4 regions of the Tatumella sp. UCD-D_suzukii genome follow, and region 2 is predicted to be linked to each of the others. Evidence: predicted binding sites of a transcription regulator. Region 2 holds the regulator's gene; each other region holds the start of a gene.
The links. The regulator LexA, encoded in region 2, represses DNA repair genes until DNA is damaged. The targets are predictions, from matches to a motif close to TNCTGTATGTACATACAGNA.

Region 1 (3,148 bases), on a different contig from region 2:
GTCATCTCACCCAGTGCATTGATCAGATATTCACATAACCCGCGTAGCCCGTCACAGAGTTTAAATAACTGCTGACAGCGTGCAGTGGCTTCTTCCGGTAATTCCCCCAGAATAAAACGGTATTCCGCCTTCCCCTGCGGATCTTCCGTCAGTAACGGCATAAATTCTTCCGCCATTTCCTGCATTAACTGCCGGACAACACCGCAATGTTCTTCCAGACGACCGGGGCTTGCCAGCGGCGGCGGTGATTTAAAGGTAAACCAGCTGCGCAGGGTACCAATAAATTTAATAAACAGATCCAGCTGCAAGGCGCTACCGGCGGGTGAAATATCACTGCTCATTTCCAGCGCATCCCGCGCCACTTCAGGAAGATGATGTCCTTCATCAACGACCAGCAACATCTCTTTCGCCGGGGGCAGAACCGCATCACTTTCCAGTGCCGCCATCACCAGTGCATGGTTGGCGACAACCACTTCAGCCTGCTCTATTTCCCGGCGAGCCAGGAAGAACGGGCACTCTTTGTACCACTGACAATGGTGAGCCAGACAACTGTTTTTATCGGTCGATAGCCGCAACCATAACGGATCGTCGATCTGTTCATCACAATGATCCCGGAGCCCGTCCCAGGCGCCGGATTTCAGTGAACTCTCCAGCCGGGTACAGACTTTCTGTTCACGTTGCTGCTGTTCGCCGGAAATGGCTGGCCGGGTTCCTGCCGACTCTTCCAGGTAGAGGAATAAATCCCCCTGCGTGTCCGGTTCAGCGGTGGTAAATGCCAGGTTGCGGGGACAGACATACCGGCGGCGCCCGAAGGCCGCCGTAAACGTCAGGTCCGGAATAAACTTTTTTAACAGCGGCAGATCTTTATCAAAAATCTGATCCTGCAGGGCAACGTTGGCGGTACTGATCACCAGTTTCTTTTCTGCCGATCGGGCAACCGCGATCCCCGGGATCAGGTACGAAAGGGTTTTACCGACACCGGTCGGGGCTTCAATCACCAGATGACGATCATCTTCCCCTGCCAGCGTTTTTGCCACTTCAGCAATCATCTGACGTTGCGGCAGACGGGGGATAAAATCGGCGACCTGTGTCTGTAACAGCTTATACCATTCGCCGATTTGTAATTTTAATGCGGGAGTCAGAACCATAACGACCATCTGCCTGAAGAATCAGACTGTATTTTTACACAGTATGGCGGCCGACGGCAGTCCTGAAAGCAAATTAGCCCGCAATTCATTGTGTCGTCCGGTGCCATTGTTCTGCTGAGACTGACAGAATAGTTTTTTGATAACGCATGTTAGATTATAATAGCTATCGGATCTGTGTCAGGATAACTACGATATGTCCCAGTCTGGGTTTTACACAATCGGTGATATTTCAAGGGATTGTTCCATCAACCCGGTCACTTTACGCGCCTGGCAACGGCGTTACGGGCTGATCACGCCGCACCGGACGCCCGGCGGGCACCGCCTGTACAGCGAAGCGGACCGGCAAAAGATACTGGAAATTAAACGCTGGATCGAAAGCGGTTTACCGCCGGCTAAAGTTAAAGCCCTGCTGGATGGCGAAGCCACCGAGACCCGCAGTGAATGGGTTTTACGCCAGGATGAACTGCTGTCTGTTCTGCGGGATAATCAACCGGCACGGTTACGTCAGTGGATTTATTCTCTCGGGAAAGATAATCCGGCGGGCGTACTGATAGATCAGGTATTTCTTCCGGTTCGTCAGAGGCTGATGCTGAATCAACACACGGCCGCCTATATGAGCAGTTTGCTGGACGGTATTCTGATCGATTATGTCAGCTTTTCACTGGCAGCCACACGTAAACGTGCCGGGGAAGATGCACTGCTGATCGGCTGGTCCTCCCGTGACCGCCTCCGCTTGTGGCTGGAAAGCTGGCGTTTAACGGAAAAAAACTGGCGTGTTACCGTACTGGCTGAGCCACTAAAACTGACGGATCCGCACCTGTTACCCCACACACAAATTTTTTTATGGACCGATAATCCATTAACGCGGGTACAACAAAATCAGCTGGCAGAATGGCAAGAGAGTGGTTATAAGATTGAAGCACTTCACAGGTCAGCGTCTTCCTCATCCCCCTTACGGGATAAGATTGCAGAACGGTCATCCTGATCCTGAAGAACCTTTCCCTGTTAACGGAGCAGCATGGACATGAACTGGCAAAAAATCGGCATTACCTTTCTTTTCCTGCTACTTGCTGTCGGGGGGATGGGCGGCCTGATGCTGGTGGGCTATACCATTATCCTCAGGTCCTGACCCACCCTTTGCGGAGTAACACGGCGCTACTCCGCTGCTATAAAAGCGGGATGATGGGCAATAGCCTGTGACAGCGTATAAAGAAACCAGGGAGTAAACCTGTCGGGATCGGCGGCCATTTCACGTTGTAATTCACCCACATGGCTATATCGCCACGCATCGGCTTCCTCAATATTGAGTACCGGCGGTTCGTCGGTGATGCCGAAAAAAACATGCCCGTATTCATGTTCCGTCAGACCATTGTTCAGCGGCATATTATAACTTATTTCGAAAACCGGCTGCAGAGAGATGCTCAGCCCCATTTCTTCACGCAAACGACGTTCTGCCGCCTGTTGTGTCCCTTCGCCAGGAAAAGGATGTCCGCAACAGGTATTGCTCCACAACCCCCCGCAATGGTATTTGCTGGCCGCCCGGCGCTGGAGCAGAAACTCACCTTTCCGGTTAAAGACATACACAGTAACGGCCCGGTGCAGTAGCCCTTTTTCATGTACTTCCAGTTTTTCCATTTTTCCTGTCGGGATATCATTTTTATCGACAAGAATAACTTCGATCGCTGACATAAGAATTCCTTAAAAAATCTTCAGTGATTATACACTGCTGCCAGCGCACAGTGAATCACTCCCCCTCAGCCGGTGAGGCGGCTCTGCGCATCGCTTTGGCGCGTGCGCCGTCGGTCACTGACCAGCGCAAGAGGGCCGCCACACCCTGCATGCTGTGACGGGTCATCCATCGCTGTAAACGACTTCGGCGTGGCAGACCCGGTACCGACGTCCATTCAGGCAGCAGATCGCCTCCGGCACGCAGCATAATATTCATCACGGGACGGGCGGCGGCCGAGGGTGCCGGTGCCGAATACAATAACCGGCTGACT
Region 2 (3,148 bases):
AACGCTGCACAATGTCAGGCCATACCCTGCCGCGGCAATCGCCATACTGTTACGCATTTCCCGTCCGCGCGTGGCACCGATAAACAAACCATCCAGTAAATACCCGCCGACGCCTGCCAGAGGCAGAATAACCTGCCAGATCAGGTAGTGATCCGCCAGATGGCGAAGGGAAGGCAGTGAGGTCATCATCGCAATGATGTACTGCCCGGCCAGCGCATACACCAGCGAAAAGAGCAGTGCGACAATGCCTGCCTGACGGCAGGAGGCGCGCCAGACTTCATGCAGTTTTCCGGCTTCACGCGCCCCGTAGGCTTCTCCGGACACCGCCTCCACCGCATAGGCAAATCCATCCAGTGCATAGGCGGTAAACGTAAGAAACATCATCAGCAGTGCATTCACCGCAACGACCTGTGCTCCCATCCGGGCACCGATAAGAGTCAGGGAAGCAAAGCAGACCTGCAACAGTAACGTCCGCAGGAGAATATCGCGGTTCAGGCCCAGCAAACGTTTAATATCGCCACGCCAGCCCTCCAGCAGTAAACGTACCGATATCTTGCGCCGACGAAATACCTGCAACACCAGCAGAACACCGACCAGCAGCGAGACATATTCAGAGATCACTGTGGCCGCCGCTGCCCCCCGGACACCCAGATGCAGGTGCAGAACAAACCATACTTCCAGCAGAATATTGACCAGGTTACCGGCCACCAGCAGGATCACCGGAGCCCTGGCATACTGAACGCCCAGCAGCCAGCCAAGGAGCACCAGATTCGCAAAGGTCGCTGGCGCACTGAGCCAGCGCATACGGATAAACACACGAGCCTGTTCCAGCGTATCCGCATCACCGCCGATCACTCCGCTGGCCAGCTGGCTGACCGGGTCACGCACCACAATAAAGATGAGCCCGGCCACCAGACTGATGATCAGTGGCTGAGCCAGTGCCCTGGCAAGGGCGGCTGAATTTCCGGATCCCCATGCCTGAGCCGTCATCCCCGTCGTACTCATACGCAGGAAAAGCAGCAGCATAAACAGGAAGCTGGTGACCGTAGTACCGATGGCAACACCGCCCAGGTAGATAGCACTGTCCAGATGCCCGATCACCGCGGTATCCACCAGTCCCAGTAACGGAACCGTAATATTGGATAACACCATCGGTAATGCCAGTCGCCAGAGTTTTTTGTCGGTGGTATTCAAAAAGGACATGGATTTTCCTGACAGAGCACAGTGTCTCCGCCGGACGGGGAAAAGGTGACCGGCGGACGAACGCTGATAGCCGCAGAAGCAACTCAGCGTAGTGTATTAGGGTGCGGGGTCAATCTTAGCGACCGGAGTGACTCTCTGCCGGTCACCGGCTGACGGACAATCGCCCGTCAGTTACAGCCATTCTCCGTTACGAATAACACCCACGGCCAGCCCTTCCACCGTCAGGTTCTGTTCGCGGACATCCACCACAATCGGAGAAAATTCGCTGTTCTCAGGCAATAACTGTACCGTATTCCCCTGTTTTTTCCAGCGTTTCACGGTCACTTCGTCATCGATTCTGGCCACCACAACCTGCCCGTTACGGACATCCTGGGTTTTATGAACCGCCAGCAGGTCTCCGTCCAGGATACCGATATCTTTCATCGACATCCCGCTGACACGTAGCAGAAAATCAGCCCCCGGCTTAAACAGCCCGGGATCGACCTGATAGTGGCTTTCAATATGTTGCTGGGCCAGCAGAGGTTCGCCCGCAGCCACCCGGCCAATCAGAGGCAGACCTTCCGGCGTTTCTTCTTCCATCAGCAGGCGGATACCGCGTGAGGCTCCGGAGACAATCTCAATGACACCTTTACGTGCCAGGGCTTTCAGATGTTCTTCTGCCGCATTCGGGGAGCGAAAACCGAGGCGGGCAGCAATTTCCGCACGTGTCGGCGGCATACCCGTCTGTTGAATATGGTCGCGAATCAGGTCATAGACCTGCTGCTGCCTGCTGGTTAATGCTTTCATCCCGCCCCCTGGTTGTTTATACAGTCGCTGTGAGTATATACAGGTCTTTCGGAAATGAAAACCAAAAACCGTCATAAAACAAACAACTGTCGGTCATTATCCCGCCAGTGACCACCATTGCCAGAGCACACTTCCCCAGACAAACACCGCAAGCAGGATCGCCAGTAATACCGCGGCCGATCCCAGGTCTTTCGCCCGTCCGGATAAGGGGTGTATTTCCGGGCCCAGCCGATCGACCACGGCCTCTATCGCACTGTTGATAATTTCAACGATCATAATCAGCACCACCGAGCCAATCAGCAGAATACGTGAAACCGTATCCACATCCAGCCAGCCGGCAATGACGATGGCCACGATAGCCACCACGGTTTCCTGCCGGAAGGCCGCCTCATGCTGCCAGGCAGCCCGCAACCCCTGCCATGAATAGCCGCTCGCCTTCACCAGACGCCGCCATCCCGTTGTCCTTCCTGCCATTCGCCCGCTCTCCTGTTAATTTTCAATACTGCACCTGGTCACAGATCTTCTTTGCAGTTTCTGGTATGATTGCGCCGCTTTGCTATCAAAAGAGGCTCCGGATTTATCTATGTCAGGCTGGCGTAAACTTTATTATAAATTACTAAGTATTCCATTATCTTTGCTGGTAAAGAGCAAGGTGATCCCGGGTGATCCTGTGGCCGAACTCGGTCTGGACCCTACCCGCCCTATTATCTATGTATTTCCCTATGATTCCAAAGCAGATCTGCTGGCACTTCGTACCGAATGCCTGAAGCATGATCTGCCGGACCCTTTAGAACCTCTGGAAATCGACGGCAGTTTGCTACCGCGTCATGTCTTTATTCATGACGGCCCGCGGTTATTGCCTTATTTCACTCCGAACCAGGAAACCGTGAAAATTTTCCACGATTATCTGGATCTGCACAGGAATAATCCGGCGCTGGATGTTCAACTGGTGCCGGTGTCGGTAATGTTTGGCCGGGCGCCAGGCAAGGAAACTCAGGGGACGCAGACACCATTACTGCGTGAACTCAACGGATTACAGAAATTCTGTGCCATCCTCTGGCTGGGGCGGGATAGCTTTATCCGCTTCTCCCCGAAAATGTCCTTACGCCAGATGGCCGATGAACACGGTACCGACCAGTCGATTGCTCAGAAGCTTTCC
Region 3 (3,148 bases), on a different contig from region 2:
ATATCCGAATGCAGATAACGGACCCGCTCACCATGTTCTTCCAGGTATTCGGTCAGATCTTCTGCCATCCGTTTGGTCAGTGTGGTCACCAGCACACGTTCATTCAGGGTCACCCGCTGACGGATTTCTGAGAGCAAATCATCCACCTGAGTCGCCACCGGCCGCACCTCAATAATCGGGTCAAGCAATCCGGTCGGACGTACCACCTGTTCTATCACTTCCCCGCCGGATTTTTCCAGTTCATAGGCCCCGGGCGTTGCAGAAACATAGATAGTTTGTGGTGCCAGCGCTTCAAATTCTTCAAATTTCAGTGGCCGGTTATCCAGCGCTGACGGCAGCCGGAAACCATATTCCACCAGATTTTCCTTACGGGCACGGTCTCCGCGATACATACCGCCTATCTGCGGAATAGTCACGTGAGACTCATCGACCACCAGCAGACCATCGGCAGGCAGATAGTCAAATAAGGTCGGTGGAGCCTCACCAGGTCCGCGTCCGGAAAGATAACGCGAGTAGTTTTCAATCCCGGAGCAATACCCGAGTTCGTTCATCATCTCCAGATCAAACTGGGTACGCTGCGCGATACGCTGCTCTTCCAGCAGCTTATTATTTTCCAGTAACACCCGGCGCCGGTCAGCCAGTTCGGTTTTAATCTCTTCCATGGACTGAACAATACGTTCACGCGGTGTCACATAGTGCGTTTTCGGGTAGACGGTGTAACGCGGTATCGTCTGTGCAATCTGCCCTGTCAGCGGGTCGAAAATCGATAACCGCTCGACTTCATCATCAAATAACTCTACCCGCAGGGCAATTTCATCCGATTCTGCAGGGAAAATATCAATCACCTCGCCACGCACGCGGAACGTTCCGCGCTGAAATGCCTGATCGTTACGTGTGTACTGAAGCTCGGCCAGCCGGCGCAGGATACTGCGTTGATCAATGATCATCCCGCGGGTCAGATGCAGCATCATTTTAAGATACAGATCCGGGTCACCCAGACCATAAATCGCCGAGACCGATGCCACCACAATAACATCTTTGCGCTCCAGCAGGGCCTTGGTGGCAGACAGACGCATCTGCTCTATATGTTCATTTACAGAGGCATCTTTTTCGATAAAGGTATCAGAACTCGGCACATAAGCTTCCGGCTGATAATAGTCATAATACGAGACGAAATATTCCACCGCATTGTCAGGAAAGAAGGCTTTCATTTCGCCATACAACTGTGCCGCCAGCGTTTTGTTGGGGGCAAGTACCATAGTCGGACGGTTAAGGTCCGCAATCACATTGGCGACCGTAAAGGTTTTGCCTGATCCGGTGACCCCGAGCAATGTCTGATGCGCCAGACCGTCTTCCAGACCTTCCTCCAGTTGCCGGATAGCGTCCGGCTGGTCACCGGATGGACTGAATTCAGAATGGAGTTTAAACACTTTGCTCATCGTATGCCTGCCTGTTGCGTTTGACGGTGCGGGGTAACTATTTTACTCGCTGACTGAAAATATGCCAATCGATACACTGTATATATAGCCAGTTCTGTTAAAAAAAACTTAACAGCGCAGACCCTGAAACAGACCCTTCCCCCCGCTAAACATCTCTCCGGTCGGGTTATCCACCGGAACTTTGTTCCTTTACCTTTTGTCAAGCGATTGTCATAAAGCCATGGCAAAATTCCGGGTGGCAATACGCGAAGACTTGCTTTTAATTAACTAGTTGAATAAATAAGAATAATAAGAAAAGCCCGGTTTACAGCCAGCCTGTTGCCAGCCCGCATATTTCCTTGCGTCAGCGCTGTTTTACGACGCTAATGCACATAGTTATCCACAGGAATGGTGGATAACTGATTTTAGCCCAGAGAGGACCTGCTGTGCATAAAGTGCAGGAGGTGGAAAATACCGGTTAAAAAATATTTTTTTAAGTTTTTTTTACCGTTTTACGACGGGTTTCATTGCATTCATAACCGCTGCCAGCGCGGTATTTTTGACTACAGTCAAGCCCCCTGACTCAGATTTTATCACTTTTTAGCCTTTTTGCTGCACCACGATACCTGCACTGAAGCACCGACAAAGTGCAACCATTTCTTAACCTGGCCCACAGGCGGGAAAAAACCGTACTGCAGGCCCCTGCGCTTTCAGGCAGGCTCACGATCCGGGGGGGTCGTAAAAGCTGGCCCGGATATTGCTTAATCAGGTAAAAGCTGTCGCCGGAGGGAGAGATGACACGGACTTGCTGTCCCGTGTTCATTCGTCAGGCCTTGTTTACTACGAGAGGAGTTCAACAGATGCTGAGTTTACGTGCTATCAATCAATTTTACGGTCAAAACCATACACTCTGGGATGTGGATTTGGATCTGATGCCAGGCTCATGCACTGCTGTGCTCGGTCAGCACGGAATGGGTAAAACCACCCTCGTTAACTGTATTATGGGGTATTTGCCGGTCAACAGTGGCACCATGACCTGGCAGGAAAAAAACGCCCCGCCCCGCGATCTGAATCTGCAACCTTCAGAACAACGGGCCGGGATGGGCATCGGGTATGTCCCTCAGGCGCGTAATATTTTCTCCCGGATGAGTGTGGAGGATAACCTGATGATTGCGCTGAAAGCCGCCCGCAGTAACGGACCACTGGCGATCCCGCCGATGATTTTTGACCTTTTTCCTCATTTGTATGACCTGCGCCACCAGCGTAGTGGCGACTTATCCCCGGATCAACAGCAGCAACTGGCCCTTGCCCGGGCGCTGGTATTACAGCCCAAGCTGCTGATCCTGGATGAACCGACTGAAGGTATGTCCCCCTGGCTGGAGGAAGATATGGGCAACCTGCTGCGTTGCCTGAATCATCAGTACGGTATGACCATCCTGCTGCTGGGGCAAAGAGTCTCCTTTATCCGTCGTGTTGCGGATTACTTTTTATTACTGCATCGCGGACGGAATGTGGCCACCGGCCGGGTGGCCCAACTGGATGAGGGAATGATCAATAAGTGGCTGACCTGATACTCTTCGGCAAATCAAGATAGCGACCGCAGGATGAAAACTCCGTATCGTCAGTTAAGTGCGGGATCTCCCCCAGCAAAGGCGCCGGAAGAGAGTGCATCAGTGTGTGCAGGTATGGCTGATGCCGGTATTGCGGCGGCTGTACATTGCTGGCTATCC
Region 4 (3,148 bases), on a different contig from region 2:
AGCTCAGAAACGGCGTGTTAAATTTCACCATATTGATCATGACATGAATGAAATCTGTTAATACCGCATCGATACCGGGTTGGTTATCACTGTGGATGTACAAATAGTTCATGAGTGATATCAGGGTCGATATCACAGCAGGAATAAATAACAACCAGCCGGCAACTTTTTTGCCGATGGCGATCCTGCCTGTTTGTTGATAATTCATGCTCTCTCCTGCAGCGGTTTTTGTGATACAAGTCTACCTGCGCCCCGGTTATTTTTCCTGTTTTATACCGCTAAAATAATAATTCCTGAGATATTTCATACAACCGGACGCATAATTTTCGTTACCCTGTTAGTTTTTTGCAATGTTTTAACCATTCACGGAGGGTTTTATGGCCTATCATCGCCCGGTCAAAGCAGCAATATTTGATATGGACGGATTGCTGATCAACTCGGAACCGTTCTGGCATCAGGCTGAACTGGACGTATTCTCACGTGCTGGCATCGATATCAGCCTGCGTGACTCCTTACCGGAAACCACAGGATTACGTATCGACCAGGTGGTCAGACTTTGGTTTGATGCGGGCAATATCCGCCATCTGAATGCTGAAGAGATCACACAGCAGATTATCGCTGAGGTGGCAGAGAAAATTCGCCAACAGCGCCCGCTGATGCCGGGTGTCCGTGAAGCTCTGGAGATGTGTCGCGAATGTGGTTTTAAAATCGGCCTCGCTTCCGCCTCTCCGCTGAGTTTAATTCAGAGCGTCCTCGAACTATTTTCTCTGCAGCCTTATTTCGACGCGGTCGCTTCCGCAGGCGAACTTCCTTACAGCAAACCTCATCCTCAGGTGTATCTGAATGCCGCAGCAGCACTGGCGACAGACCCGTTACATTGCGTGGCTCTGGAAGACTCACTTAACGGTATGGTTGCGGCGAAAGCCGCAAGAATGCGTACGCTGGTCGTGCCTGCCGCTGCAGAAGCCCATTTGCCCGTCTGGAGTCTGGCACACGCCCGCGTAGACTCCCTTAATGATCTGACACCGGATCTGTTGGGCTACTTACCGGCTATCCGCTGAGCCGGTGCAGGGAGCCAAGGCTCCCTGCGGTCAGACGACAGACTTCTGTACGCCGCGTTAAAGGTCTTCTCCCGGGCACGAACGATCACACGTGAGGATCATGACTTCCGGGGGGAATTCCGTCTCTCCGCCCGGCTCCCGACGTAACCAGCATCACTGACTCAGCAGTGTTGGTATCCTTTTCCGTTATCTGCGCCGCCTGTGCAGAAATTTCCGTGGCCTTTTCCTGCGCTTCATCGCCCCCGCAGGAGCGGAGTTTTCTCTGCTTGTGTCAATGTCATTTATTATTTGTTACAGCGTCACATATACCTTTTCGCTGTATAAATCCCTATACTGTATACATTGACAGTTAATCAGGAAGTTGCAGGATATCTCATGACGGCCGAAGGCCATATTCTCTTCGCTGTTGCCAGCGCCATTATTGCTAAACGCAGCGATCTGACCCCCGTTATTGCCCACGCAGACTGGTGGCATTTACTCCCGGCAACATTACTGACATGTCTGCTGCCGGATATTGATCACCCTTCGTCCCTGCTCGGCAGACGTTTACGCTGGATTTCTGTCCCGGTCTCCCGTGCATTCGGTCACCGGGGATTTACCCATAGCCTGATAGCCATCGTCGCCGGATTGTGGTTGTTGCATTTGAAACTGCCGGAGGCTCTGTGGCTGCCCGCTGACGTGATGCAGGGAATGGTCCTGGGTTATCTGAGCCATATTGTCGCCGATATGCTGACACCCGCGGGTGTGCCTCTGCTATGGCCCTGTCGCTGGCGGTTTCGTTTTCCGGTGTTACAGCCGCAAAAAAGTAATCTGCTGGAACGATGGTTCTGTATCACCTTGGTTGCCTGTGCGGTATTACTGCCAGGTCCTCTGACGAAACAGGTCGTCAGCACGACCGGCAAACAAATTTATTCAACCGCTATCGATTGGCAAAAACAGCTGACGCAGTCCCTGCATTAACCGCTGTACGGCGGCATAGTGAATGTTGAGTAAAGAAGTGCCAGGCGTAACGGGGAAGCCCGTTAAGAAAGCGTTAATTAGTGTAATGGAAGGAAAAATCCGAGCTATAACCCTTGAGTTTTCGGGTATCCGCGCCGATCATTTGCTCAATTATTGTCGGAGATAGAATATGAAAAAAGTTATCCCATCTCTGCTGGCGTTAGCCCTGACTATGCCAGGTATAGCGCTGGCTTACCCGCATGGTCCCGGCCCTGGTTTCGGCGGCCCTGGCCCCGGTGGCGGGCCAGGCTGGCATGGTGGTCCCGGCCCTGGCGGCGGCTTTCTGCCTGACTTAGCGACCGGAGTTCTGATAGGCGGCCTGACCTACTATCTTCTCAACGGTATTTATTATCAGCGTCAGGGGAATGACTATGTCGTGGTCAACCCGCCTCCACAGAGTACACCGCAACATCTGCAGGTGCTGGACTTTAACGGTAAACGTTATTATGTGCAGGCAGGCCATTATTATCAGCGTAATATCGACGGTGATTATATCGAGGTCCCGCGACCTGATGGTTTGTAGCCACAGAGCATCCTGAACAGACAAAAGGCCAGTCATAATGCTGGCCTTTTGTCGTATTAGCGAAGGATCAGTTCGCTTGCGGTGCCTGGGGATCTGTGTCGTATTCGCTGCAGCTCTGGAAGCCGTAATTCATCACATGTCCGGTCTCGTTATAGCTGACAAAATAGGTCAGCGGTTTACCTTCGCTCTGACCAATAATGTAAGTATCGCAGGTTCCACGGGCATGGATCATGGTGATCACGGAGGCCGGTTGCCCGCCGATATGGCGAACCTGGTCACGTGTCATTCCTTTTTTGACGTCTTTTACCACGGGTTTGGTGACATAGCTTTCTGCCTGATGATACGTCGTACAGCCGGAAAGAATAGCCATGACAGCGCCGGCTGCGATAAGTCCGGTGAATTTATGCATTATTTACCTCACTGTAATCGTAATACACAATAAGAGATCAGATGAGCTGTTCAACTGACGTCCTTAAAGTGTAATAGGTAATAACGATAAAACAAATGGTTAGCATGGACTGACGCGCCTTAAATCGATATTCTCTTGCAGAGTCCATCGCGGGAA

Region 1: a site for LexA is predicted at 1,173-1,192, ahead of dinG (ATP-dependent DNA helicase DinG). Genes of this name have one in related genera too.
Region 3: a site for LexA is predicted at 1,514-1,533, ahead of uvrB (excinuclease ABC subunit UvrB). Genes of this name have one in related genera too.
Region 4: a site for LexA is predicted at 1,393-1,412, ahead of CG67_RS05075 (metal-dependent hydrolase). Genes of this name have one in related genera too.

Annotation. Positions count from the first base shown of each region.
Region 1 is NZ_JFJX01000053.1:129,480-132,627, forward strand. Features, by position in the region: gene dinG (ATP-dependent DNA helicase DinG) at 1-1,148, opposite strand, end outside; gene CG67_RS10490 (MerR family transcriptional regulator) at 1,342-2,133, shown strand; gene CG67_RS18100 (protein YohO) at 2,173-2,277, shown strand; gene idi (isopentenyl-diphosphate Delta-isomerase) at 2,304-2,837, opposite strand; gene CG67_RS10500 (oxygenase MpaB family protein) at 2,893-3,148, opposite strand, start outside.
Region 2 is NZ_JFJX01000001.1:36,077-39,224, reverse strand. Features, by position in the region: gene dinF (MATE family efflux transporter DinF) at 1-1,203, opposite strand, end outside; gene lexA (transcriptional repressor LexA) at 1,375-1,989, opposite strand; gene CG67_RS00165 (diacylglycerol kinase) at 2,086-2,463, opposite strand; gene plsB (glycerol-3-phosphate 1-O-acyltransferase PlsB) at 2,573-3,148, shown strand, end outside.
Region 3 is NZ_JFJX01000053.1:152,486-155,633, forward strand. Features, by position in the region: gene uvrB (excinuclease ABC subunit UvrB) at 1-1,439, opposite strand, end outside; gene CG67_RS10595 (ATP-binding cassette domain-containing protein) at 2,279-2,989, shown strand; gene bioD (dethiobiotin synthase) at 2,970-3,148, opposite strand, start outside.
Region 4 is NZ_JFJX01000012.1:211,889-215,036, reverse strand. Features, by position in the region: gene CG67_RS05085 (YniB family protein) at 1-208, opposite strand, end outside; gene hxpB (hexitol phosphatase HxpB) at 378-1,061, shown strand; gene CG67_RS05075 (metal-dependent hydrolase) at 1,437-2,021, shown strand; gene CG67_RS05070 (DUF6515 family protein) at 2,191-2,583, shown strand; gene osmE (osmotically-inducible lipoprotein OsmE) at 2,651-2,992, opposite strand.